One region of the Pseudomonas sp. MYb118 genome, then DNA from elsewhere that is predicted to be linked to it. Evidence: predicted binding sites of a transcription regulator. Region 1 holds the regulator's gene; each other region holds the start of a gene.
The links. Region 1 encodes FliA, which starts transcription of late flagellar genes. Its sites were predicted from a motif close to CTAAAGTTTNNNNNNNNNNNGCCGNTAA; they were not measured.

Region 1 (2,267 bases):
ACGCCTGGGCCGTGAAGGGTTTGACCACATAGCCGTTTACACCGGCCTGGGCCGCTTCGATGATCTGCTCGCGCTTGGCTTCGGCGGTCACCATCAGCACCGGCAGGTGCTTGAGCTTTTCATCGGCGCGCACGTGGCGCAGCAGATCAATGCCGGTCATGCCAGGCATGTTCCAGTCGGTTACCAGAAAGTCGATGCTTCCGCTGTTGAGGACCGGAATGGCGGTGGTGCCATCGTCGGCCTCGACCGTGTTGGTGAACCCAAGGTCACGCAACAGGTTCTTAATGATCCGCCGCATCGTTGAGAAGTCATCAACGATGAGGATTTTCATGTTCTTGTCCAATTCGACCTCCAAGCAGTCTTAAACGCGCCCAGCACCTGGACGCGCCATTTCAATCAATTTGGCAAAGCACTCAATGACTGTCTGGAGCACAACAGATCGAGACCGGTGCGGTTCAACACCACACCAGCCACGTTCGCAGTGTCCCCACACTGCCTTCAGCGCGCTCGCCACTCCCCCAAACGCCCCCGCAAACGGGCTGCGCACTGGCTATGTAACTGGCTGACCCGAGATTCGCTGACTCCCAGGACCTCACCGATTTCCTTGAGATTCAACTCTTCGTCGTAGTACAGCGCCAACACCAGTCGCTCGCGCTCCGGCAAATTGGCAATCGCGTCCGCCAGCGCCGCCTGGAAGCGTTCATCTTCCAGATCGCGTGACGGCTCGAGATGAGCACTCGCGCCATCCTCGTGCAGACCTTCGTGTTCGCCGTCCTGCAAAAGATCGTCGAAACTGAATAACCGGCTGCCCAGGGTGTCGTTCAAAATCCCGTAATAATCATCGAGACTCAATTGGAGTTCGGCCGCAACTTCGTGATCTTTAGCGTCACGGCCGGTTTTAGCTTCAATCGAGCGAATTGCGTCGCTGACCATGCGGGTATTGCGGTGGACCGAACGTGGCGCCCAGTCCCCCTTGCGCACTTCATCGAGCATGGCGCCGCGGATGCGGATGCCCGCGTACGTCTCGAAACTCGCGCCCTTGCTGGCGTCGTATTTGGTCGACACTTCCAGCAGGCCGATCATCCCGGCCTGGATCAGGTCTTCGACCTGCACACTGGCAGGCAGACGCGCCAGCAAGTGGTAGGCAATGCGTTTGACCAGGGGCGCGTAACGCTCGATCAGCTCGTACTGCGCGTCACGCGCCGACTTCTTGTAGAGGTTGTAACCGCTGGCTGTCATAGCACCGGTCCTGCCGTTTGTTGCACGAGACGCTCGACGAAAAATTCCAGATGCCCACGCGGGTTGGCGGGCAGTGGCCAGGTATCGACCTTTTGCGCGATAGCCTTGAAGGCCAGGGAGCACTTGGAACGCGGGAAAGCTTCATACACGGCGCGTTGCTTCTGCACAGCCTTGCGCACGCTTTCGTCGTAAGGCACGGCGCCCACGTATTGTAGGGCGACGTCAAGGAAACGATCCGTGACCTTTGTCAACTTGGCGAACAGGTTGCGCCCTTCCTGCGGGCTCTGGGCCATGTTGGCCAGGACGCGGAAGCGGTTCATGCCGTAATCGCGGTTGAGCAGCTTGATCAGGGCATAGGCGTCTGTGATCGAGGTCGGCTCGTCGCAGACCACCAGCAGGACTTCCTGGGCGGCGCGGACAAAACTGACTACCGAGTCACCAATACCCGCAGCGGTGTCGATCACCAGCACATCGAGGTTGTCGCCGATATCGCTGAACGCCTGGATCAGGCCGGCATGCTGGGCCGGGCTCAGGTGCACCATGCTCTGGGTGCCGGAAGCCGCCGGAACGATACGGATACCGCCAGGCCCTTGCAGCAATACGTCGCGCAGCTCACAGCGGCCTTCGATCACGTCGGCCAGGGTACGTTTGGGCGTCAGCCCCAGCAGAACGTCGACGTTCGCCAGCCCCAGATCGGCGTCCAGCAGCATGACGCGCCGGCCGAGCTCAGCTAGAGCCAGGGACAAGTTCACTGACACGTTAGTCTTGCCGACGCCACCTTTGCCGCCGGTCACCGCGATCACCTGTACGGGATGCATGCTGCCCATGTTATTTCTTTACCTTGTCTTGCATAGACGGAGGCCACATTACTGGCTGCGCGTTCTCAAAAGGAACAATGCATGGCAGACCATCGATGTAGGTACAAAAACTATTCACCTCAGCCGACCTGCTTGGACGGACTGTGGTAGATATCAGCGAACATGTCAGCCATGGCTTCTTCGCTGGGTTCTTCCTGCATTTGCACGCTG
Region 2 (2,267 bases), on a different contig from region 1:
TCCGCGCCGAACAGGGCCTGGCCAAGGGCAATGCGGCGGATGTGAGCTTCTATAAAGGCAAGCTGCAGGCGGCGCGCTACTTCCTGACCTGGGAAGTACCGGGTTGCCACCATGAGCTGGCGATTCTTGAGGCTCGGGACGATGTTTGCCTGAACATGCAGGATGAGTGGTTCTGATCCGGGTTTTGTAGCGCGGCTGAAATCCTATCGCGGGCAAGCCCGCTCCTACAGGGGGTTCGGGAAACCTGTGGGAGCGGGCTTGCTCCGGGCGGCGATCCGACGATGGCGTCAGCACAGCCAACGCCTGACTCAACCCTGATTGATCGTCTTGGCGATCACTTCAACCGTGGCGCTGACTTGCTCTTGGTAACGGTCGAGTTCCAGCTTGTGCCGCTTCTGCATTTCGATCTGTTGCGAGCACAGATTCATCGCGGCCAGCACCAGCAGCCGGTCACCGATCAGCGTCGGGTACTTGCGCTTGGTCTCGGCCAGGGCCGCCTTGAGCATCATCGCCGCATCGAGCAGGGTCTGTTCTTCCCCGGCCGGTGCCTTGATCGAATAGTCCTCCCCCAGGATCGAGACGACTTTCACCCCCGCGCCAGCGACACTCATGCGCTGACCGGACCGGCGCTGACACGTTCAACCAGGGCCTGGATGCGAGCGGCAGTGGCACCGTGTTTCTCTTCCTGCTCCATCAGGTTCAGTTGCAGGCTTTCGTTTTCATCCTTGAGCCCGGCCAGTTCCGCGCTCAGGGCCTGATTGGTGCCAAGCAGGCTCTGATTCTGTTGCACGAGGTCGCTGACCAGTTGTTCCAATTGGCTGAGGGATGCTTCCAACATTTTGATTTTCCAGGCATTTTCAAAGGGCGCGTACGATAAAGAAAAGTCACCACGGATGCCAGGGCTGCAACGGCGCAAGCCCTTGATTTTCCTGGCGGGTGCCTTCCTCGGCGAACCCTAGAGACTCTGATTGGCGGATCTGGTTCCTGCACTTCGTCGCCACGGATGATCTGCAATATAAAGGTGCCACCCTCAAGACTTTAGTCGTATGACCGATAAGTCACGCAGACCTCAGTTTCAGCGCCGCACGGGCGCGCTCATTTTCGGTACCCACCATGTCCCTTCGTAATACGAATATCGCCCCGCGGGCGTTCCTCAGCTTTGCCCTGATTGGCGGTTTGATGATGATCCTCGGCGTGTTCGCCTTGAATCAGATGAGCAAGATTCGCGGCGCCGCCGAGGACATTGCCAGCAACAGCGTGCCCAGCATCAAGGCGCTCGACGAGTTCACCCAACTGACCCTGCGCCTGCGCGTGCTCTCCTACCGCCTGCTGGTGAACCGCGAGGCGGACGTCCAGCAGAAGACCATGGACCTGCTGGACATGCGCAACCAACAGATCCGCACCGCCCAGGCCATTTACGAAAAACTGATCGCCAGCCCGCAAGAGCGCGCCGCCTACGATCAATACGTGCAGCTGCTGGGGCAATACCGCCAGATCGAAGACCGGATGAAGACCCTGTCGCGCAGCAATCAGGTCGATGACCTGCGCAACCTGCTCAACACTGACCTGTTGAGCAACTCCGAGGCCATCAACACCGTGCTGGCCAAGCTGCTGGAGATCAACACCCAGCAAACCCTCGACACCAACCAGCAATCCGCCGACCAGTACGATACGGCGTTCAATCTGGTCGTGCTCCTGCTGGTCATCGCGACCGCCCTGACCTTCCTGTTTGCCTGGTTGCTGACCAACAGCATCACCAAGCCCATCGCCAACGCCCTGAGCGCCGCCGAAACGATCGCCGAGGGCAACCTGACGCGCCCGATCACCGTCGATGGCCAGGACGAAGCCGGCCGCCTGCTGGCCGCCATGGCCAAGATGCAGGACAAGCTGCGCGACACCCTGCAACGTATTTCCGGTTCGGCCACGCAACTGGCGTCCGCCGCCGAAGAGCTCAACAGCGTCACCGACGAGAGCGCCCGTGGCCTGACTCAGCAGAACAACGAAATCGAACAGGCCGCCACTGCCGTCAACGAGATGACCAGTGCCGTGGAAGAAGTGGCCCGCAACGCGGTGAGCACCTCCGAAGCGTCGAAGAACGCCACCACGTCGGCGGGTGACGGCCGTGATCTGGTGCAGGAAACCGTCAGCGCCATTGAGCGCATGAGCACCGACGTACAGAGCACCGCCACCCTGATTGGCGAGCTGGCCAACGAATCCCGCGACATCGGCAAGGTGCTGGATGTGATCCGTGGCCTGGCGGACCAGAC
Region 3 (2,267 bases), on a different contig from region 1:
TGTCGCGCCAATAAAGGAAGAACGCCAGCACGCTGACTGCGCCGTAGGCTGCCAGGGGCACCCACGAAATCCCCCGCAGCACGAACGACACGGAACCTGCCAGCGGCAGCGCGCACACCAGGGCGAACACCAGCAGCTTGAGCCGCGGGTGCTGCATCTGCCCTCCCGAGGAACGTCCGGGAGAGCGGCGCGCGCGGCCGTCACTCATTACTTGGCCGCCGTCCAGTCCACCCAGCCGAACTGCCAGGTGGCCAGGATCACCAGGCCGAATGCAATGCGGTACCAGGCGAAGACCGCGTAGCTGTGGCTGCCGATGAATTTGAGCAACGCCCGCACGGCAATCATCGCGAAAATGAACGCGGTAACGAAACCGATGGCAAATACCGGCAGGTCGGCAGGCTCGAACAGGTGGCGGTACTTGAACCCCGAGTACACCGCTGCCGCAACCATGGTGGGCATGGCGAGGAAAAACGAGAACTCGGTGGCGGTCTTGCGCGACAGGCCGAACAACAGGCCGCCGATGATGGTGGCCCCGGACCGCGAGGTCCCCGGGATCATCGCCAGGCACTGGGCGAAACCGACTTTGAGGGCGTCTTTCCAGGTGATCTGGTCGACGGTTTCGGCGTGGACTTCATGCTGACGCTTTTCCGCCCACAACATGATGATGCCACCCACCACCAGCGCCGCCGCGACGGTGATCGGGTTGAACAGGTAATGGTGGATCAGATCGGAGAAGATCACCCCCAGCACCACCGCCGGCATGAAGGCCACCAGCAGGTTGACAGTAAACCGTTGGGCGCTCGGCTGCGTCGGCAACCCGGTGACCACGTCGAGGATCTTGCGGCGAAATTCCCACACCACCGCCAGGATCGCCCCCAACTGAATGATGATGTTGAACGCGATGGCCCGCTCGCCCCCGAAGTTGAGCAGGTCGGCCACGATGATCTGGTGTCCGGTACTGGAGATCGGCAAAAACTCGGTCAGCCCTTCCACAACCCCAAGAATCAATGCCTGCAAGGCGGTCCAAAAATCCATCAATCCCCCAAGAAGCGATGCCCCCAGGCATGCCCCGATAGTATTTATTACAAAACGTTGACTGTAATCAGCGCCACCGGAAGGCGGCGCGCACAGAATCCGCACGGAGCCATAAAATTTCCGTGAAAAAATCGACGGGGATTCAGGTTTTTCCATGCGGGGCCGAAATCCTATCAGACAAGCCTGAATAACGCTGCCACGTTATTGGACTTGGGTCGGATATGCCCGATCGACAAAGTGTGATGGGATGCTGGCGATCATTTATTACAAAAATAAAACACCGGAGTGACAGTGCTATGAACAGCTTGCGCAGTATGTCGATCAGCCGCCGTTTGTGGCTCATATTGATCGTCGCCGTCATGATGCTTTTGACGCTGGGTGTGCTGATGCTCAAGCAGATTCACGACGACCTCTCTTACGCCAAGGCGCAGAAAACCCAGCATGTGGTACAGACCGCCAGCGGTATTCTGAGCTATTACCACGGCCTGGAAACCTCCGGCACCCTCACCCGCGAAGCGGCGCAGAAGCAGGCACTGAGTGCCGTGCGCGGCCTGCGCTATGACCAGAACGAGTATTTCTGGATCAACGACCTGACCCCGGTGATGATCATGCACCCGGTCAACCAGAAACTGGACGGCCAGAACCTCTCGGCGATCCGCGATCCGGACGGGTTTGCGGTGTTCAACGAAATGGTCGCGCTGGCCAAGGCCAAGGGCGGCGGCGCCATCGACTATCGCTGGCCGAAACCCGGCGCCAGCGAGCCGGTGGAAAAAACCTCCTACGTGCAACTGTTCCAACCCTGGGGCTGGGTGATCGGCTCGGGCGTGTACATCGACGACATGCAGGCCGAGTTTATGGGCCAGGTGTGGAAAGCGTCGGGTGTCGGCCTGGCGATCGCCCTCGTCATGGCCTTGCTGGTGATCCTGATCGCCCGCAGCATCGTGCGCCCCCTGCAGGAAACCGTGAACGCCATGGCCAACATCGCCAGCGGCGAAAGCGACCTGACCCGCAGCCTCGACACCCACGGCCAGGACGAAGTCACGCAACTGGCGCATCACTTCAACGCCTTCACCGCCAAGCTGCGCGGGGTGATCAGTCAACTGCAAGTGTCGGCCGGCGCCCTGGGCCAGTCGTCCAGCGAGCTGGGCAACGATGCCGCCCAGGCCCAGCAGCGCAGCCAGCAGCAATCGCAACAGATGGAACTGGTGGCCACCGCTATTAATGAAGTGACC

Region 2: a site for FliA is predicted at 1,030-1,057, ahead of ABVN20_RS16030 (methyl-accepting chemotaxis protein). Genes of this name have one in related genera too.
Region 3: a site for FliA is predicted at 1,177-1,204, ahead of ABVN20_RS21925 (methyl-accepting chemotaxis protein). Genes of this name have one in related genera too.

What each region holds. Positions count from the first base shown of each region.
Region 1 covers NZ_JBFRXN010000001.1:23,361-25,627, reverse strand. Annotated here, with positions in the region: gene ABVN20_RS00130 (chemotaxis response regulator CheY) at 1-331, opposite strand, end outside; gene fliA (RNA polymerase sigma factor FliA) at 499-1,239, opposite strand; gene fleN (flagellar synthesis regulator FleN) at 1,236-2,066, opposite strand; gene flhF (flagellar biosynthesis protein FlhF) at 2,177-2,267, opposite strand, start outside.
Region 2 covers NZ_JBFRXN010000002.1:2,201,430-2,203,696, reverse strand. Annotated here, with positions in the region: gene ABVN20_RS16045 (acyl-CoA dehydrogenase) at 1-176, shown strand, start outside; gene ABVN20_RS16040 (cell division protein ZapA) at 309-611, opposite strand; gene ABVN20_RS16035 (hypothetical protein) at 608-838, opposite strand; gene ABVN20_RS16030 (methyl-accepting chemotaxis protein) at 1,114-2,267, shown strand, end outside.
Region 3 covers NZ_JBFRXN010000003.1:110,736-113,002, reverse strand. Annotated here, with positions in the region: gene ABVN20_RS21935 (DUF1294 domain-containing protein) at 1-208, opposite strand, end outside; gene ABVN20_RS21930 (undecaprenyl-diphosphate phosphatase) at 208-1,035, opposite strand; gene ABVN20_RS21925 (methyl-accepting chemotaxis protein) at 1,332-2,267, shown strand, end outside.